2 regions of the Staphylococcus piscifermentans genome follow, and region 1 is predicted to be linked to the other one. Evidence: riboswitches for the same ligand, from Rfam matches in the RefSeq annotation. Region 1 holds a riboswitch; the other holds the start of a gene.
The links. A riboswitch is a leader RNA that binds a small molecule or an ion and turns the genes downstream of it on or off. The one in region 1 is predicted to bind FMN.

Region 1 (10,447 bases):
GCGTATTTCTGAGCGTTGAAATATTTGGCGAATTTCTTTTAGGGAAAAGCGTTGTCGAAGAACTTCAATAATACGTTGTTTTTCTTCTGGAAGTAAGCCACCTGCTTCAAACGCCTCAATATCGGCTTCGTTGATAACATCAGCAAACATTAAGGTGTCTAGTAAATATGCATCATCTGGCTGAAACAAACTTATAGCTTGACTGTATGTGCCATCTCTTCCTGCTCTGCCTATTTCTTGAATGTAGCTAGAGGGACTAGGAGGCAGATGATAATGTATTACAGTTCTGATATCAGGTTTATTAATTCCCATTCCGAAAGCACTGGTTGCTACAACAATTGGAATATCGTTTTGCAAAAATTGTTGTTGAACAGTTTGCCTTTCTTGATAAGACATGTCCCCATGGTAAATTCCAGTTAAATAACCGGCATTATAGATAAGTTGAGCAAGTTCACGACATTTTTTCTTAGATGAAACATAAATGATAGTAGGTCCACTTGAGCTTACCTTGTTTATTAACCATTCCGTTTTCTCTTTATCATTCTCGAAATTAAAATGTGATAATGAAATATTACTTCGGTCCATTTTAGTTTTAATTTCATGAAACTGCGTGCCCACTATCTCGTCCAAATCTTGTTTTAAGTGCTTAGGGGCAGTAGCAGTTAAAGCTAATACTGTAGCTTTAGGGAAACGCTTTGTAATTTTACCGACTAAGGCGTAATGAGGTCTGAAATCATAGCCCCATTCTGTAATACAATGTGCTTCATCTAAGACAATCAGACCTAAATCGATGTTGTTCAAGTATTTAATATTATCGCGATGTAATATAAATTCTGGGCTTAAAAATATAAATTTCGCCTTTTTAATTAACTTAAGATTTTGTATTTTTTCATCTATTCCCATACCGGAATGCACATAGCACACTGCGCGTTCACCTTTTTTTCTCATTTGCATCACTTGATCATCCATTAAAGAAATCAAGGGTGAAATGATTAAGGTTGGCTTTTGCATGATATAAGTCGGCAATTGATAACATAAACTTTTACCACTGCCGGTTGGTAAGATCCCTAGAGTATTTTGTTGACGTAATATACTTTCGATGATTGCTTCTTGTCCTGGTTTAAATGAATCGAAACCAAACCAATTTTCAAGGGCTTCTTGCAGCATCTCTATCCCTGCTACTAAAAACATATTCAAATGTTATTAGAGGATTTCTCTTTTCAATGAGGTTGATTTCGATTGAAATCAGGTCTATGAACCTCTCCCAGAGCGTTACTTCCGATGTAGCCCACCGTAGTTTGAAACTTTATCTATACATTTAAATTGTGTGATAACCTTTTAGCAGTTTTCCTTTCTTTATTTTATTACACTATCACGGTGTAATCTGTTGCTTGTTTCAAATTTATACTGGCATTGATGTCTCTGTCCTTCATCATTCCGCAATGATTACAATAATACGTTCTTTGATTCAAAGGCATGGGTTGTGTATGTCCGCAATCGGAACATATTTGGCTGGATGGATAAAATCTGTCGACTTGGCGTAATTCGATGCCATAATCTTGACACTTGATTTTCAACCATTCAACAATGTAACCGAGTCCGATCTGTTGAAAACTGTTGGCCAACCTTTTGTTTCTCATCATGCCTTTGATATTTAAATTTTCAATCGTAATAAATTGCGGATTTGTACGGAGAATAGAGAGTATGCCTTTGCGTTTGATGTCTTTTTTAATATTTTTAATACGTCGGTATAATCTTTGTACTTTCAACAACTGTTTATATCAATTACGAGAACCTTTTTTCTTTCTGGATAATTTTCGCTGCTGCCTTTTCAAAGATTTATCAAGTTTAATAATAGTTTGATTCGTTTTGAAGCTTCTGATTTTTACACCGGAGGGTGTGAATACAGCTTCTTTCAATCCTAAATCAATACCGATTCCCTCTGTCTGTTCCGGTTTGAAAATAGGGGGAGGCGGTTGATCAACTAATACCGACACATAATATCTGTCATATTCTTTAACGATGGTGGCAGATTTTATATTATTTGTGGGAATGTAACCTCTTTCTTTTAATTTAATCCATCCCAACTTCGGCAATTGGATGCGATGCCGTTGTACATGAATGGTACCGATCAAATAATAACTTCCGATACCCGATTTCTTTTTGAACTTCGGATAACCTTGTTTATTTTTGAAAAATGTCTGATAAGCACGATGCGCATTCATAATGGATTGTTTAATGGCTTTGCTGGCACTTTGTTTAACCCAATGTTTATCCGGATGACTTGGAAGATATACATTGTTCATCCATTTGCTGAATGTATAACCGTCCATATACGATTTTTCTTTTTCATATAGATATTGATTGGTTTCAATGAATTTGTTGTAAATCCAACGGCATGTGCCGATAGTTTGGTTGATGGTTTGACATTGTTCAAAAGAAGGATTGATTTCGGTTTTATACGCTCTCAGCATATTTTGTCACCTTCTTTTTTCAATGGACCAAAACCATAGATACAACCGCTAAAAGCAGGGATAGTTGCGGTGATGTGTTAAAATTTCCATTTTATTTTGTAATGCATCATGCGATGGGTTCGCAACCCGACTGTATGCTGTATATTTAGGGTTAGATGGGTAAGAAATTGCACTCCCTAATTTTCCGTTTATTTCTATAGTCTTATACATGATTGTCGCCTCAATTCAATTATAAATAGGTTTGGGTATGTTTATAAACATTTAATTATATTTTTAGTAACTGTCCTACTCCTCCCTGGCTGTGCGTATAATCGCAAGTTTAATTTCAAAATAGCTGTAATTTGGAAATTCTGTTTTAAATTCCTTGAGGCGCGATTCTTTCTGATTCTGATAAAAAGGTTTGAAATCTTTATAAAAACCCTCATGAAGATACTTGCTATAGTCTGATAAGTAACCTTTAATAAATAGTTCTAATATATGATCTTCTACTGTATTTTCTTTGACGTTTTCTAAATGAGCGATCTGGTTCATTTTTAATCCTTCTTTAACATGTTGATAAGTTTGATATGCGTTTTGGGATAAGACTGGTAGGATAATCGCTTCATTTAAAATAGGAAAATCGACTTTGTTTTCTAATTGATTCATCATTTCTACAAGATCGTTCATTTTTATACGTAATAAATCATCGTAAGTTAATGACTCTATCATCCCTACTTGTTGGTTGGTATACATCGTTTCTTCAAAACCTTGTAAAAAATAATGCAGGATGGAGCTATTATTTTCCTTATTAATTCGTCTGAACAGTAGATATATTTCCTCTTCAAATAATTTTTCTTTATGTTCTTGATTAATTTTACGAAAAATTCTTTTCACTCTATGCTGGACTTTGTTTATTTGTGAGACGGGTATAAAAGATAAAGTGTGATGATTATTATAAGAAATTGTTTGAATTAATAATTGAATCACTTGGAATGTCTGTTGTATGCTTTCAAAAGTATAGCGAGGAGTAATTTTTAAATCAATATTTAAATTGTCATCGCTTTCATTCAAACTATTGAATATTCGTTCGAATGACGGATATTTCAAATTTGGATGACTGTGATATAATGATAAAAGTTGTTGGCTACATGCATCAAAATAAGTTTGATGGGTTTTAGCACCAACGATGATATTATAAAGACTTTTAGCAGTTTTATAATGATAAGCATGTGTTTTTATGTATTGAATAATTTCTTTCAAATCAATCATCACCTTAATAATCTGTTGTATTGAAAAAAGAATTCCTGGTGTTAAAATAAAAATACGTTATAAGTGTAGCATTTTTGTAAAAGGAGGCGAAGTAAAATTGGCTAAATATACGATTGTAGATATGGATACTTGTATTGCATGCGGTGCTTGCGGTGCTGCAGCTCCAGATATTTATGATTATGACGATGAAGGTATCGCATATGTTATTTTAGATGATAATGAAGGTACAGCAGAAGTTCCTGAAGAACTTTATGAAGATTTAGAAGATGCAGATGAAGGTTGTCCTACAGACTCTATTAAAATTGCAGATGAGCCTTTCGATGGGGATGCATTAAAATTCGAATAATGACTATCAATCGTCTTTTAAGTTAGTATTCTTCGCTAAATATAGATGAATGTGTGAGATCAAAATATGATTCGTATTTTGGTCTCTTTTTGTTTCCTTAAGAATTAGTTGTCGCCAATTATATAGACAGGAGCTGGAACAAATCGATATGTTCCAGCCCCTAATATATGAATGAGCAATGATTATTTGTTTAATAGTTCAATGCTTTTTTAAGTCGTTTATAGAGTAAAAGGAAAATGATGGATACCGCAATTCCTTTAATTATATTAAACGGAATAATGCCTGATACAATGATAATTTTTAAGTTTTTTACTACATCAGCAAGGTTCATAATCATACCATATAAAGGCAATAAGACAAAATAGTTTAAGATACTCAGGACTAAAGTCATTACTAAAGTACCTGCAATTAAACCTATAATTATATTTAATTTGCCTTTAGATAATTTACTTACATAAAATGCAGTAAGCAAGAAACTGACTGCAGCTGCAAAATTTGCTACAGGCCCTATCGGATCTCCCATATTGAAAAGGAAGTTAAGCAGATTTTTGATGAGTTCTACAATCACGCCTGCTACAGGCCCAAATAGAAATGTTGCAAGCAATGCAGGAACGTCGCTGAAATCAAGCGTTAAGTATGGTGGTAAAAATGGCAGCGGAAATTTGATAAACATCAAAATAAACGCAATGGCACTCATCATACTTATAATGATAAAGCGTTTGTTTTTTTGTTGATTCATAAGTACTCCTTCCATTCATCTTACGCGAATAGGAGGAATTTACGCACAACAAATAAACCCTCCATCTTCTCCCATCCAGACTATACTGTCGGCTCTAGAGTCTCACTAGATCAGCCATATTTATGATTAATAAATACAGGTCGCAGGCTTTAATTACTGCCGGTTGGGACTTTCACCCGACCCCGAAGATGAATTTCATTATTATTTTATTTTCTTATCTATTATATCGGATTAGATGTTTTGATTCAATCCCGATGCTTAAACAGAAGAGACATTTTTCTGTCAACATAAAACTCCCCATATAAAGCTTGCACTTTTTAAGTGACTACTTTATATAGGGAGTTGATATCAATGCTTTAATACTTCTCAATTCGTTGAATTAATGCTTTGGCGGCTTGGGCAATTTAATAATAAAGGTTGTGCCCTCGCCTAAATGACTTTTCAAGTCAATCGTGCCATCTTGTGCTTCGATAATCATACGGCAGATAAATAAGCCTAACCCTGTTCCTTCTTTACCACGTTTTCTAGAAGCATCCACTTTGTAAAATCTGTCAAATACTAAATCAATATGCTCGGGTGCTATTCCGCTGCCTGTATCAGAAACATATAAGATATCGTATTGATCTGATTCGCCTGTACTGATAGTAATCGCATCTCCCGGTGAAGTATAGCGAGAGGCATTGTCTACTAAGTTAGTCAGTACTTGTTCCATTCTATCTGTATCATAGTACCAAAGTTTTCCATTAGTATCTGGTGCCAAATTAATATCAATCTGCAAATCTTCAGCTTGTTGACGATATTTCAGTTGCATGCGCTCCAATAAGTTATCGATAGGCTGCACTTCTTTATTTACTGATAGGCCTTCAGCATCCATTCTTGCTACATTTAACAGTTCATTGACGAGACGATTCAAGCGCTGTGTTTCGTCTAGAACAATTGAAAGTGAATCTCTGATTTCTTCCGGTTCAGAAACCACGCCGTCTACAATAGATTCTGTGTAACCTTGCAATAAGGCAATAGGTGTACGTAGTTCGTGAGAAACATTAGCAATGAAGTCTTTTTTCATCTGATCTAATTGATGCTCGTTGGTCATATCTCGAATAATCGCTACTACACCGCTTTGGTGAGGTTGGAATTGTTCAATATAACTCATAATAACGACATAGTAACGATTTTTGACTTCATATTCTTGGAACTGGATTTCTTTTTCTTCAAACGTACGATCCATCTGTTCAGTAAATTGTTCTTTTTTTGTCGCACGGAGCTGTTCGGCCATTTTTTTAGCCATTTCATTAGAAAGAATAATTTCTCTGTTTTCATTAATCCCCAATACGCCTTCGACCATTGAATTGATGAGGCTGTCTCTGATGTTTTTTGAAGCAGAAATTTCATCAATATGTCTTTGGATATCATTACTCATCTTATTGAAAGAATGTGCTAATTCACCAATTTCATCTTTCGAATTAATATTGTTAACTTGCGTATAGTCGCCTTCAGATACGTTCATTGCTTGAGTACGGAGTTGGCGAAGCGGTTTGGTAATTCTTGATGATAAAAAGAATGCAAAAACAGTTGTTATAATTAAGAAGATAACTGCTGTCGCTAAAATAATAATAGTAATCACATTATTGGTATCATCTATACTCTTTAAGTCTTGATAAATAAATACTGCACCGTTTGGAGTGGCAGCATCTATTTTTGTCGGATAACCTAACAATACGTAAGTTCTAGTTTTATCATCGACTTTTAACTTCACATGCTGTGAGGTTTTTTGATGGTCTTTAAACACCTTTTGATAATTAGAATTTTTAGTAATCACATTCATCATTTCGTTTTTCAACTTAGAATGTGAATTATAGAATTCATCATTTTTATTTTTCATGATAATCAAGCCGCTCGGACCTTCGATCAATGCTTTACTATGCTTGATTGCCAGTCCCTTGTTATCGGATTCTTCGAGTAATACACTGATGCGTTCGGCATCTTTAATTAAGGATTGTTCAGTATCTTGCGTATAATAGTTTTGAATAAACGTAATTAAAGCTGCACTGAGTAAAATTAAAACTGTCGTCACTATAAGAATTATAGTTAACCACAGTTTTATTACGACATTATTGAGCCGTTTCATCATTGCTGTTGACCTCGAATTTATAACCGACGCCCCAGACAGTTTGAATCATGTGCGCTGCATCTGAGGAAACACGATTTAATTTTTCTCTAAGACGTTTGACATGTGTATCTACAGTACGCAAGTCTCCGTAGAATTCATAATGCCATACATCTTTCAATAATTGTTCACGGTCAAAAACCTTGTTCGGTGTCTTCGCTAAGAAGATTAATAGTTCATATTCTTTCGGTGTTAAGTTGACTTGAGTACCATCAGCAAGTACGCGATGTGCATCGTTATCAATCACTAAATGTTTGAATTCAATCAAATCTCTAGCGTGTGGCTCATTTTGCTCAGAAGCTGCTGTTAAAGTACGTCTTAGTAAGGCTTTAACACGTAAAACAACTTCGCGCGGTGAAAATGGTTTGACGATATAGTCATCTGCCCCAGATTCAAATCCTTCCACGCGGTTTGTCTCTTCCCCTTTAGCGGTCAACATAATAATAGGTGTGTCTTTATACTCTCTTAAACGGTTTGCAACTTCTATACCGTCTAATTCGGGAAGCATTAAGTCTAATAAGATACAAGCATAATCATTATTCAATGCCATATCTAATGCTTCTTTGCCGTCTTGAGCTTCTTCGATATCAAAAGATTCTCTTTCTAAATATAATTTAAGCAGTCTTCGGATTCTTTCTTCATCATCAACGACAAGTATTTTTGTCATAGTTATTGCTACCTCCCATTTGAGTATCCAATTTTATATGATACTTTAAGACGAATTGTGTTTATTGCAATATCAATTTCGTTGTATCATTCATCTTTTTTATATGTTTAGAGTTGTTAGTATTGGATATTTTAAAATTTAACATCGTTCATTTGTCGATTAGTATTGCCTACTTTATAACAAATAATTTTTCACTACAAAGGATATTATATCATAAGCATATATCAACAAGATAATTGAAACTAAGAGTTTGCGAACACAACGTAAAATATTGTGTAAAGTTTCACAAAGATTTTGCTGCAATTTTATGCTTTTTCAGATTTAACCGTTCTCGGCCAAGTTTCTGAGCTTTTTAACTTCATGCGGCGTCATTACACGCCCTTCACCAGCATTTAAACCTTTAAGTGTTAAAAATCCGCCTAACTCAATACGTGAAAGTTTAGTAACTTCGTGCCCAAAATGTTCAAACATACGGCGTACTTGACGGTTTCTGCCTTCTGAGATTGTAATTTCTACTACCGTTGTATTTTTTTCTTGGTTTTGATTTTTGATTTTGATTTCAGCTGGATGCGTTTTACCATCTTCTAATTGAATACCTTTTTCCAGCGCTTTGACTTCATCTCTCATTAAGTATCCTTTTAATTTAGCAACGTACTTCTTCTTGATTTTATATCTCGGATGTGTCATTAGATTAGTGAATTCTCCATCGTTAGTTAACAGCAATAACCCTGAAGTATCATAATCTAATCTGCCCACAGGATAAATTCGCGTTTCCAAGTCATCGAAATAATCCGTTACAACTGTTCTGCCGCGATCGTCTGAAACGCTGGTAATGACTTGTGCCGGTTTGTAAAAAAGAATATAAAGTTTATCTTCTTGTTCTAACTTAACACCTTCTACTTCGACATTATCAGAAGCTTTAACTTTTGTGCCTAATTCAGTTACTGTTTCACCGTTTACTTTAACTTTCCCTTCAGTGATTAATGTTTCCGCTTTTCTGCGTGAAGTATAGCCGCTGTTTGCAATTCTCTTTTGTAATCTTTCTAATTCTTTACTCATTATTATCTCCTTTTTGGTTAATCAAATTATTGAAAAATGATTCTATTTCTTCTTCCTCTTCTTCGGTTGTCGGAAGCTCATCCAAGTTTGCCATACCAAAAACATTCAAGAATAACGGCGTTGTATAAAGTTGTTGACTGCGTGAGTTATCTTCTGCTTTAGCTTCAACTAAACCTCTTGCAATCAACGTCTTAGCTGCACCATCCGAATTAATGCCGCGAATTAATTCAATATCGCTTCTTGTTACGGGTTGATTATAAGCGATAATGGATAATACTTCCATTGCTGCTTGCGAGAGTTTCATATTCGATTGATTTTTAATCAACTTTTCAATATATGGAGCAGCTTCGGATTTAGTAGTTAAGACATATGTAGTACCATATTGTTGAATCATTAAACCAGGAGCTTGGTAGGATGCTGCAAGTTCATTTAACTCATCTTCGGTTATTTCCAATACTTCCATTATTTGTCTGGCTTCTAAGCCTTCATCCCCTGCTGTGTATAATAAGCCTTCTAATATCCCCTTATGCTCCAATGCCATAATTTACACCTCTTGTAATACTGATATCTGCAAAATCTTTATCTTGGTTAATTTGTATAATTCCCGATTTAGACATTTCTAAAATTGCTAAGAAATGAGTCACCACTTCTTCTGTCGTTTCTTTAAAAGTGAAGAGACTGAAAAAATTAAAAGAGTTAGAAAGTGCGAGCTTTTCAGTGACTTGTTTTGATGCTTGTTCAATAGTAAACGTTTCTTTTTGAATTGTTACACTTTTAGGTGTATTGAAAGAAGTTCTGGTTTTGATTCTTTGATACGCCATGATTAATTCTGTTAAATCAATAGTTTGAGTAGCGTCCCAGACTTCTACAGTCTCTAAATGACTTAAATCTGTAGGATGTTTGCTGTAATAATTCTCTCTTTGCGCTTTCATTTCATTCAGAAACTCTGTATATTCTTTATAGTTCTGATATTCAATTAATCGGCCGACTAAATCTTCACGCGGATCATCTAATTCACTTTCTTCCTCTACGTCATACTGAGGTAAAAGCATTTTGCTTTTAATCATCAATAATTCAGAAGCTACAACTAAATATTCGCTGGCGATATTAATTTCTAATTTTTTCATAGCGTGAATATAATTCATATATTGCTCTGTTAAAGCTTTCATCGGAATATCGTAAATGTCGATTTCATATTTATGTATCAAATGAAGCAATAAGTCCAAGGGCCCATTGAAAGCATCTAGTTTAACTTCGTACATTTCGTTCTCCTTTAATTGCATGTTACGTTTGTCATTCAGTAAAATATTATACATGAATAGTCTAATAAAATAAATCAGAAGCAGGAGGTGAAGACAATGGAAGAAGCATTACTATCTTATTTTTATCAATTTCATGCTAAACAACATTATTTTTTATGTCATGACATTTTAGAAGAAGCATGGAAAGCGCAATCTTCCTATTCTAAAAAAGATGCTGTAGTCAGTCTGATATTATGCGCAACAGGATGTTATCATTATCGTCGTGGCAACTACAAAGGTGCGGCAACTTTATTTAAACGGGCGTACCGTGTAGCAGATTATCAGAATAACAATATGGAAACCTTAGGAGTAAAGCATCAGGCCTATTTGGATTTGCTCACACAATTATGTGAAAATGCTAGCCAACAATGCAGTTTCCAAGTTATCGAATTACCTCTTCTCGCTACAACTATTAAGAAACTGCAGCAATGTTATCCATATTATAC
Region 2 (10,447 bases), 260 kb from region 1:
CAGAAACTTTTTTAGTTACATAAGTTAACACGTCTACTGGGTTGGCAGCGATTAAGAAGATACCGTCAAATCCACTGTCCATGATTTGTCCTACGATAGATTTAAAGATTTTAGTATTCTTTTCTACTAAGTCTAATCTAGTTTCACCTGGTTTTTGGGGAGCACCAGCTGTAATAACTACTAGATCTGCATTAGAACAATCAGCGTATGACCCAGCTTTAACAATCGATGGTGATTCGCCGTATGGCATCCCATGATTCAAGTCTAAAACGTCACCTTTAACTTTTTCTTCTGCTATGTCTACGATGTAAAATTCATCTGCAACCCCTTGAGCGACCATCGCAAATGCGTAGCTTGAACCAACAGCTCCATCGCCTACTAATACTACTTTGTTTGCTTTAACATTATTCATATACTTACCCTTCCTTTTTAAAAAATCACTTTCCTTATGTGATTAATTTCACATATTCAAGATAACAGGTTATCACTGAAAAAGCAATGCTTTTTTACCTAATTTAACAGTAATTATAAAAGTCTTAAATTTGTAAAAGCAAATAAAAAAGGGGTTGGAAAAACAGCAGATTTATAAAGCAAACCTCTAATATTGAAATTTGCGCGTTCAATATTAGAGGTCTGCTTTTTTATACTTATTAAATTTCAATTTGATCATCAACATCATTAGGAATAAATCCTAATGCATTCACTTTATTATTCAAATAACTTAATATATAACGCATCACTAAAGGACGTTCTGGTTCGTTATGAATTTCGTGATATAAACCGTCCCAAGCTTTAAAATAAAGTTCATCCGTTTTGACGCGTTTTTTTATTTCTAAGATGGCATCAGTATCTAAAATTTTATCGTCTTTTCCATACATAAGACACATTGGAATTTCTTGAATATCCTCTAAGTGTTCCATAGTCTTTCTCATCACATTAACCACTTCTTTGTACCAATGGTAAGAAACTTTCTTCAACATCAATCCATCTTGTTTAGTTTCTTCAATAACTTCTTCATTTCTAGTTAAATGTTCTGGTTCAATTCCTAAATTAAAGCGCATATCTTTTACCCCTGCGCCTATATTTGAAGTCAGCATGTTTTTACGTGTTTTATTATTTTTTTGAAATGCTGTTAATGGAGATAAAAGTATAATTCCTTCAATTGGCAGTTCCGTTCTTTCTAACAGATTCAATGTAATCAGACCGCCTAGACCTATTCCCATCAGAAATGTCGGTAATTTATACTCACTGGCTATTCTTAACCATTCTAAGATATGTTCGTGATAGACTTCAAAGTTGTCAATCTGTCCTTTATTAGAACGAGAGGTTTGACCTTGACCAGGCAAGTCTCCCATGATCACATGATATCCATTTCTTCTTAATGAAGTGATAACATAGGCATATCTACCCGTATGTTCTAATAAATTATGTGCAATGACAATGACACCTTTTGCTTCACTTTCTGTTTCCCACTTCCACATATCAACGACTACCCTTCTACTCTTATTATTTAAGTTTATTGTATCAAAATAAAGTCCTCAAAATCTATCTTGAACTCATTTCCTCTTTTTATAACGCAGTATTATTTAAATCATTTCATGAAAAATTAATCTAACATTATTTACAGTTTTTGTAATATGATATAATATCGTGTATTTTTATATATTGTTAACGTTTTCATACATTATTGAAACATGATACACTAATTTCAATATAGTTGTATGGGAGGAATATCTATGTCACTAGTTAAAGATTTTTTCATCGGTTTGTCCAATAATACATTTTTAAATAACTCAGCAAAGAAATACGGACCAGTATTAGGGGCAAGCAAAGTTGTAGTCGGCAACTCCTTAGATGATTTAATTGAAAAAATCCGTGAACTTAACGATAAGGGAATTACAGTTACTGTGGATTGTTTGGGTGAGTTTGTCGGAACAAAAGAAGAAAGCTTAATCGAAAAGGATATCATCTTAAAAGTTCTGCAAGCAATGCATGACAATGATGTTAAAGCACATCTATCTGTTAAAATCAGTCAGTTGGGCGCTGAATTTGATTTAGACTTAGCTGAGAAAAATCTTAGAGAAATTGTAGCTAAAGCTAAAGAATTAGATAACAGACATGTAAATATTGATACTGAAAAATTTGCAGGCTTAGATGATATCTTACATGTATTAGATGATATTTCTAAAGAATATGATAATGTAGGCACGGTTATTCAAGCCTATCTGTATACTGCTGAAGATATGGTTGAAAAATATCCACATATCAGATTAAGACTAGTAAAGGGTGCATATAAAGAAAATGCATCGATTGCTTATCAAAATAAAGAAGATATTGATACGAATTACATTTCTTTGATTGAAAAAAGACTGAAAAATGCGAAGAATTTTACATCTATCGCTACACATGATGATAAAATCATCGATCATGTGAAAAAATTTGTAGAAGATAATAATATTGATAGAGATAGCTTCGAATTCCAAATGTTATTTGGCTTCAGAACTGATTTAGCTTACGCAATTGCTGACGATAATTACAATTTCTGTATTTATGTACCTTTCGGCGATGATTGGTTCGGTTATTTCATGAGACGTTTAGCAGAACGCCCACAAAACTTGAATTTAGCAGCCAAAGAATTCGTTAAGCCAAAAACACTAGCTATTACAGCGGGCGTCATTGCTGCATTAATCGGATTATCATCTGCCACAACTGCTTTAATTAAGAAAAAATAAAATAAATAAAAGGAAGAAACTTTGGCAGTTAAGCTAAAAGTTTCTTCCTTTTTTTGAATTTTAAAATTATTTGATTGATTTAAGCAAGTTTGCCATTTCAATGGCTGCCATTGCAGCTTCTGCTCCCTTATTTCCAGCTTTTGTTCCAGCGCGTTCCACTGCTTGTTCTATAGTTTCAGTTGTTAACACACCGAAAATAACAGGTAAGCCACTTGTATCACTGACTTTAGAAACACCTTTCGCCACTTCATTACATACGTAGTCATAATGGGAAGTTGCGCCGCGAATGACACAGCCCAAAGTAATTACTGCATCATATTTTCCAGTCTCTGCAAGTTTTTTTGCAGCTAAAGGAATTTCAAATGCACCTGGCACATAAGCAACATCAATTTGATTGCTGTCTACTTCATGTCTTACCAGTACATCTTTCGCGCCTTCTAATAAGCGTCCTGTAATAAAGTCATTGAAACGTGAAACTACGATTCCGATTTTTAAATCTTGTCCTAATAGTTTTCCTTCAAAATTCATTCTGATTTCCTCCAATTTATTGATAATAATTTTTACAGCATGTGTCCCATTTTTTCTTTTTTAGTTTGCAAATAATCATGGTTGTGCTCGCATTCTGGAACAATTAATTCAATTCTATCTGCGACATCAATTCCATAGTATTGCATTCCTTTAAATTTTTCTGGATTATTACTTAATAAATTTATCTTTTCTATACCGAAATGTTTAAGGATTTCCGCAGCATGATAATAATCGCGAAGATCCTCCTCAAATCCTAAAGCAAGGTTGGCTGTTACTGTATCATAGCCTTGTTCAATCAGCTCATAGGCTTTCAATTTATTAATCAAACCTATGCCACGGCCTTCTTGTGGTAAATAAATAATCATACCGTCATTTTGATCAATATATTCCATTGCCGCTTCTAATTGTGCCCCACAATCACATCTTTGGCTGTGGAAAATATCACCTGTTAAACATGAGGAGTGAATACGCACATTTTCCACTTTTTTAATATCGCCTTTAACAATAGCTACAATTTCATCATGAGAATAGTCAGATTCGAACCCATACATGTCAAATGTACCGAAATCTGTCGGTAATTTCACTTTTGCTTTAGCATGCATATGTTGTTCATGTGTTCTGCGGTAGTGTACGAGTGCTTCAATAGAAATCATTTTCAGCTGGTGTGCTTCTTTGAATTGTTGTAACTGATCTCCTTTTGCCATTGTGCCGTCTGCATTCATAATTTCACAAATCAAACCAGCCGGCTTAGCACCTGTCATTGCAGCCAAATCAACTGCCGCTTCTGTGTGTCCATTTCTGACCAATACTCCTCCAGTTCTAGCAATAAGTGGGAATAGATGACCTGGACGGTTGAAATCTTCTGGCTTCGCTTCATTTGAAATTAATGCTTTAGCCGTCATCATTCGTTCATTTGCACTAATACCAGTTGTAGTATCTACATGATCCACACTTTCGGTAAAAGCAGTACCGAATGCATCGCTGTTATCTTTAACCATAGGCGTCAAATTAAGTCGCTCAGCAAGTGATGGTGCAAGCGGCGCGCAAATTAAACCGCGTCCTTCTTGTGCCATGAAATTGACGGTATTATCACTCATAAACTCTGTAACAGCTACTAAATCACCTTCATTTTCTCGGTCTTCATTATCTACTACAATAATACTTTCTCCTGCTTTCAATGCTTCCACAGCAGATTCTATACTATCGAATTTCATCTCAATCCACTCCTATCAAAATCCAAACTGACTCAATTTATCCCTAGTCAATCCAGATTCATCTTTTGAAAGTGCTTTTTGAACGTATTTAAATAACATATCCGCTTCCAAATGCACTTTATCTCCTACTTTTTTCGAACTTAAAATCGTCGCACGCTTCGTTTCAGGTATTAAATGAATATCAAATTGACCATCATCTAAACGGAAAATAGTTAAACTGACACCATCTACCGTAATGGAACCTTGCTGTACCATTTGAGAAGTCAGTGATGTCGGACATTGAATCGTGACAATATTGGAATTAGCTGATGGTTGAATTCGACGTATCGTTCCGACGTCATCAACATGACCCAATACAAAATGGCCGCCAAATCTTCCTTGACTGGACATCGCACGTTCTAAATTAACCGCACTGCCTTTACGTAATTCAGAGAGATATGTTTTATTTTCAGTACCTTTAATCACTTGAACATCAAAGGTTTGGTTATTAAAAGAAATTACAGTTAAGCAAGCGCCATTGACACTGATAGAATCACCGATATGAATGTCTTGCAAGATTGTGTGACATTCAATCGTCAACTTCATGACATTTTGTTCTGAAGCAGTCTGGACGACTGTACCGACTTCTTCAACTATACCGGTAAACATATAAGATCACTTCTTTCTTAGTGAAACTTTAATATTTTGATCGATGATTTCAGAGTTGGCAATTTCAAATTGAGGAATTTTATCCAAGGAAAGTACATTGTCAGTTTGATAAAACTGATATTTCCCTGAACCTCCAATAACTTTCGGGGCATAATAAATGATGAGTGTTTGGACACACTCTGATTGGAGAAATTGAGAAGATACATTAGGTCCAGCTTCTACATAAAGCGAACCAATACCATTATGATATAAATCTTGTAAAATATTTTTAATAGAACAATCTTCTAACAGTATGATTTTAACTTGATTAGAATGTTCTTTATTCAGCATTTCTTTATTTTCTGTATACAACCAGACTGGCGTTTGCTGGTCATGAAAAATCTGTTGTTGCAGGTTTAATCGGCCGCTTCTATCTAATATTACTCTAACGGGCTGTCGTTCGCCTTCTAGTCTGACCGTTAAACTCGGATTATCCGCTTGAACTGTTCCAGCACCTGTCAACAAAGCGTCATGACGTGCACGGTGTTTAAAGACATCTTGTTTAACACCTGGATTAGTAATCCATTGACTCTGCCCTGTATCTGTCGCTTGTTTGCCATCTAAACTCACACTGACTTTCAATGTGACTTCTGGTATATTTTCAGATTTCGCTTTAAAAAAGTCTTTATACATGAGCTCAGCTTGGGCTTGATGCTGATATTCCACTTCAATACCTGCAGATTGCAAAATGTCATCTCCGGGTGAATCGAGCGAAATATCTTTCATGGCATACACTACTTTTTTAATACCTGCTTCAATAATTTTATTGACGCAAGGCGGTGTAGAACCGAAGTGTGTGCATGGTTCTAAGGATACATAAATCGTAGCGCCTTGAGCTTGGTCACCAGCCATATCTAAAGCTTGCACTTCAGCATGACGTTCACCTTGCTTGAGATGTGCGCCAAGACCTACTATCCAACCATCCTTTACGACTACTGAGCCAACTGCTGGATTCACACCTGTCTGACCTTCTGCCATTTTTGCCAGTTGTATTGCATTTTGTAAAAATCGATTCAAACAATCACCTCATTAAAAAACCGTTGTCCAATAAAATTGAGCAACGGGAAATAGAATTTATCATCATTTATCTTTGAAAATAAAAAATTTAGTATAAAGGCATACTTAAATAAGACCACTTAAACTAAAACTTTTTAAATCAAATAGATAATTAAGTTTCACATTTAATGATGTTCTTCATTCTTTCTCCCATCCAGACTATACTGTCGGCTCTAGATTTCCACTAGATCAGCCATATTCAAAAAAGAATACAGGTCGCAGGCTTTAATTTACTGCCGGTTGGGAATTTCACCCTGCCCCGAAAGAATTTTTATGAAATTGTTTCTGAATCAATAAGAGTTATTCAAAATCTTAACTCATGAATTAATCATATCTTATTTTTATCAATCTTACAATAACAAAAGCTTATCTAGCGTATTTGTTCGTGAAAATCATATAAGCTTTTGACTGCTTGCACAGATTGACGCACAATCATGTTTACACCATTGCGTGCCTGATTAATGCCGTTGGTAATTTGTCCGATAGCAATAAGATGAGGCAGCGTACCATGTCGAGGGCTGATTACCTGATTGGTTTCAGGGACAATTTGAATACCGCCCATTGGGTGAGGTTGTACAATTTGTCTATTAGCGATATCTATAATAAAAGCATCGTCATCATCTAAATCTTTCAATTGTGTTTTAGGACCAGTGGCATTAATTACAACATTGAAATAATCAGGCTCAACTTGATTATGATATTTAAAAATGTACGTTTCATTTTTATATTGTACATCTGCTAAATCTTTTTTAATTACCACATGTCCAGCAGAAATTTCTTCAATCAACAATCGTGCTGTACGCGGAGGCATCGGGTTTGAATTGGCTTTTAAAATCGGCATATACTTTTTCATGAAAACTTCTTGATCTTGCAGGCTCAAACTATTCCATATCCAGTTCATATTTTCCTTGATGGTTTCAAGTATACTTTGGAAAACTCCTAATATTTCAGGGTGAGCTAAATCATATTTCAAGTCTTTAATCGGGTCCCCTACTTTACGATTAATCAACTCTTGTAATGGAATATTATAATCTTCACATTCTTGTTTAAATAACCGGATCATAGATTCTAGAGGAACTACTCCAAAGTGCGAACGTAATATACTTTCGAAATTCTCTTTAGTAATATGACGCAGAGTAATATCAATCATATTTCCACGCACACTCGGAAGCTCTCCATGTCTGCTCGTAGCTGTAATCGGCAAATTAGGATGATGTTTAACCACATAACGTATTACATCTAAACTCGATAAGCCTGTACCGATAATCGCAATATCGTCTGTGCTGTCCACTTCATTCAGCGTTTCATAAGTCGGATAAGGTGATGGAATATAACCCTTCAGACCTTTTAAATGGTAAGGATCATGATAAGCCATCGTACCTACTGTCAAGAAGACATAATCATACTGTCTGCATGCTTCTTGTTGATGATTGGTACATACAAAATATTGAATTCTGGCATTTTCCTCATAACCTTGTTCTAAATACATCTCAGTGGCCTTTTCCGTAATTAAATGAATGTTACTGTATTGTTGATTGAATTTTTCTAAATAGCTTTTCATATAATGACCGAATACAAATCTCGGTAAATATGTAGCATTATCAAATTTAAATTGATTTTGAGTTTCATACCAATTGAAAAATTCTGAGGCATCGTGAGCATTCAGCGACATGTCTTTACTTGGTAAATTAATAAGTAATTGCGCACTGTCATTTTGAAAAGGCACTCCTTGCCCCATATTTTGAGGATCATCATACACATCAATGTCTAGTTCACTAAAATATGAATGAGCTTCTAATTGACGTAAAATACTGACACCTGCCGTACCCATTCCAATAATTGCGACCCGCATTTTATTTCCTCCTCTTTATTTCCGATTCACTCTATAGTTTCATTACCTATTATGCAATAAAAACAAATAAAGCGAAACAATTAAAACTGTTTCGTTTTAATTCTTCCGCTTTATGAAAAAGTTTAAATTTATTTATTGATGTTGTTTATCATCTTTATAGACAAATAACTTGAAGTATTTACCCTCAGTATTGATTTTCTTATAGAAATCGGCAATTAAGGACGCATTACTTTCTGCCCATTTAATATCTGTTGCATATTGATGTTCCCCTGGATTTTTTGGATTCCATCTCATGCTATAAAGTGTATTTTGATCTGGGTTGGATAAGAAATGAGAGTGAATAAAATCAGCTCCTCCATCTATTGCTTTTTCAGGTGTATCCCAATTATGTTTCTTAGCATATTCTGCGCCCGTTTTAATAGGATCTTTATCTAATGCACCTACACCATAAAAGTTATAATATTTCTTACCGTCTATTTCGACACCTTTGGATAAATCACTCTTCACAGCACCTGTTTCTAAAATTGCATGTGAAATTAAGTATACTTCATTAACATGACGTTTCTTGGCTGCTTTCATAAAGTCATCAGTATGTGCCAATAATGTAGGACGATCTGCTAACATGCGTTTGATACGGTTTTTTTCAATGCCTTGGTATTTAGATAAATCTAGGAATTGATAGCGTTGAACTTTATCATTGATAAAATTCTTACTATTCATAGCATTTTTAATTTCAGTACCTGTCGCGTCATGCCATCTATCATTCTTATCAGATACTTGCTGACTCGTATAGTTATCAATTTGCTTTTTAGCAGCTTTGTCTAAAGTGACGTTAAGATGTTCCACTGTTTCTACTTTCTTTACATGTTTAAAGAATATTTGGTCAGAAATCATAGAAAAGAACAGCGCTCCTGCTGCCGCTAAAATAACAAGTAGCCCTATAATAGCTATAATAGAGCCCTTCTTATGTTTCGTCATAATTACACCTCTTAGGTCAAGTTGAATTATAAAATTATAAATTCGGATATTAAACTATATCACTTTTTAAGTATAAAAAGCCATTTTGACTCTCCACCCATTATCTTATCATATCTTTGAAGCTGTCACGGCTTTGAAGTCAGAATGTAATATTGTTGTATTCTTTAGCTAATATTTTGATACTTTCAGTAATATTTATAAGTAATTTTTCCTTTCAAAAATAAAATAACCTGTTGAATCCAACAAAAAACTGCATTCAACAGGTAAAATTCCACTATTTAAACAGTGTCAACGAATTATCGTGACTTCAACGCTTATTCAGGACGTTTATAATCCATCATGATAAAGCTTGCTGCTTCTGATTTATTTTTATAATAGTAACGATTTAAATCGATAGTCCCTTCGATTGTGCCATCGCGATACATCATTTCATTAGTCATATTATTAATCATTACAAAATCCGAGCAATCTTTAATCATATCTAATTCGTCATGACGTGCAAAAAAGTGTTCTAAGTTCAAATGTGCGTAATCCATAGAATCCTCCCGTCTTATTTTTTCAATTGTTGCTGAATTTTATTAATTAGTCATATTTAGCTTTAAGTCTTTAAAATAAATTGATTTCTGTTCTTCTATTTAACACCTATTTTGCTTATTAAGCAAATGAAACTCACTTATAAATTAAGTAAGATAGAAAACACCAGAAATAATATAATATGTGTCTACCCAAAAGGAGGTATAACTTGTGAATATTGAGCATCAAATCAGTCGCAATAAAGGCATCATCTACTCGCTGCTGCATAAATACAATATTCGATATGACAGCGAAGAATATGCACAATTATTAACAATTAAAATGTGGGAATTGATACGTCAATTTGACATGTCCATCCATAATAGCATGAGCCGTTATTTATTTCAAAGACTTCATTTTTATCTCGTCGATTTATTTAGAAGTAAAGGGAGACAACCAGAAATAAGTACAATTGATCTGGAAAACTCTGAATTAAATCATTCACTTCAAGCGAATGCTTCAAATATCTTGCCGCTCATGACTGCAGATTACTATCACTTGTTGAATGAGCACGAGCGTTTATGGTTGAATCTCAAATTATTTGGTTATAAACAATTTGAAATTCAGAAATTAATGGATAAATCAGCCACATCCATTCGTAAATATCAGCAACGAGCACGTTTAAAATTAGAACCGCTTCGTCAGTTTTTAAAAGGAGGTCTATAATTGGGCAAGACTAGACAGCACCTTGTCATTATTTATATGAAATCTTATCCGCATCAATGTTTCCAAGTTGAATGTGTCTACAATATTTTTCGTAAATTGACCAAACACTCTATAAAAAAGTATTTAGACTTATTAATACGTATGCATCCGTTGCCAAAAAA

Region 2: it holds a riboswitch for FMN, as region 1 does, so the genes downstream of both, ribD (bifunctional diaminohydroxyphosphoribosylaminopyrimidine deaminase/5-amino-6-(5-phosphoribosylamino)uracil reductase RibD) here and CKV71_RS07035 (ECF transporter S component) in region 1, are expected to answer to the same signal.

The regions. Positions count from the first base shown of each region.
Region 1 covers NZ_LT906447.1:1,495,012-1,505,458, reverse strand. The annotation lists gene CKV71_RS07060 (RecQ family ATP-dependent DNA helicase) at 1-1,167, opposite strand, end outside; partial or broken gene CKV71_RS12675 (RNA-guided endonuclease InsQ/TnpB family protein) at 1,365-2,474, opposite strand; gene CKV71_RS07045 (helix-turn-helix domain-containing protein) at 2,760-3,722, opposite strand; gene CKV71_RS07040 (ferredoxin) at 3,820-4,068, shown strand; gene CKV71_RS07035 (ECF transporter S component) at 4,259-4,807, opposite strand; FMN riboswitch at 4,867-5,001, opposite strand; gene CKV71_RS07030 (ATP-binding protein) at 5,187-6,935, opposite strand; gene CKV71_RS07025 (response regulator) at 6,919-7,641, opposite strand; gene CKV71_RS07020 (pseudouridine synthase) at 7,963-8,700, opposite strand; gene scpB (SMC-Scp complex subunit ScpB) at 8,693-9,241, opposite strand; gene CKV71_RS07010 (segregation and condensation protein A) at 9,225-9,962, opposite strand; gene CKV71_RS07005 (DUF309 domain-containing protein) at 10,059-10,447, shown strand, end outside.
Region 2 covers NZ_LT906447.1:1,233,202-1,243,648, reverse strand. The annotation lists gene CKV71_RS05795 (L-lactate dehydrogenase) at 1-412, opposite strand, end outside; gene CKV71_RS05790 (alpha/beta fold hydrolase) at 651-1,481, opposite strand; gene CKV71_RS05785 (proline dehydrogenase family protein) at 1,737-2,732, shown strand; gene ribH (6,7-dimethyl-8-ribityllumazine synthase) at 2,799-3,260, opposite strand; gene ribA (GTP cyclohydrolase II) at 3,293-4,474, opposite strand; gene CKV71_RS05770 (riboflavin synthase) at 4,490-5,122, opposite strand; gene ribD (bifunctional diaminohydroxyphosphoribosylaminopyrimidine deaminase/5-amino-6-(5-phosphoribosylamino)uracil reductase RibD) at 5,129-6,178, opposite strand; FMN riboswitch at 6,356-6,488, opposite strand; gene CKV71_RS05760 (FAD/NAD(P)-binding protein) at 6,588-8,069, opposite strand; gene CKV71_RS05755 (peptidoglycan release complex glucosaminidase SagB) at 8,202-9,047, opposite strand; gene CKV71_RS05750 (hypothetical protein) at 9,362-9,583, opposite strand; gene CKV71_RS05745 (sigma-70 family RNA polymerase sigma factor) at 9,792-10,286, shown strand; gene CKV71_RS05740 (competence protein ComK) at 10,287-10,447, shown strand, end outside.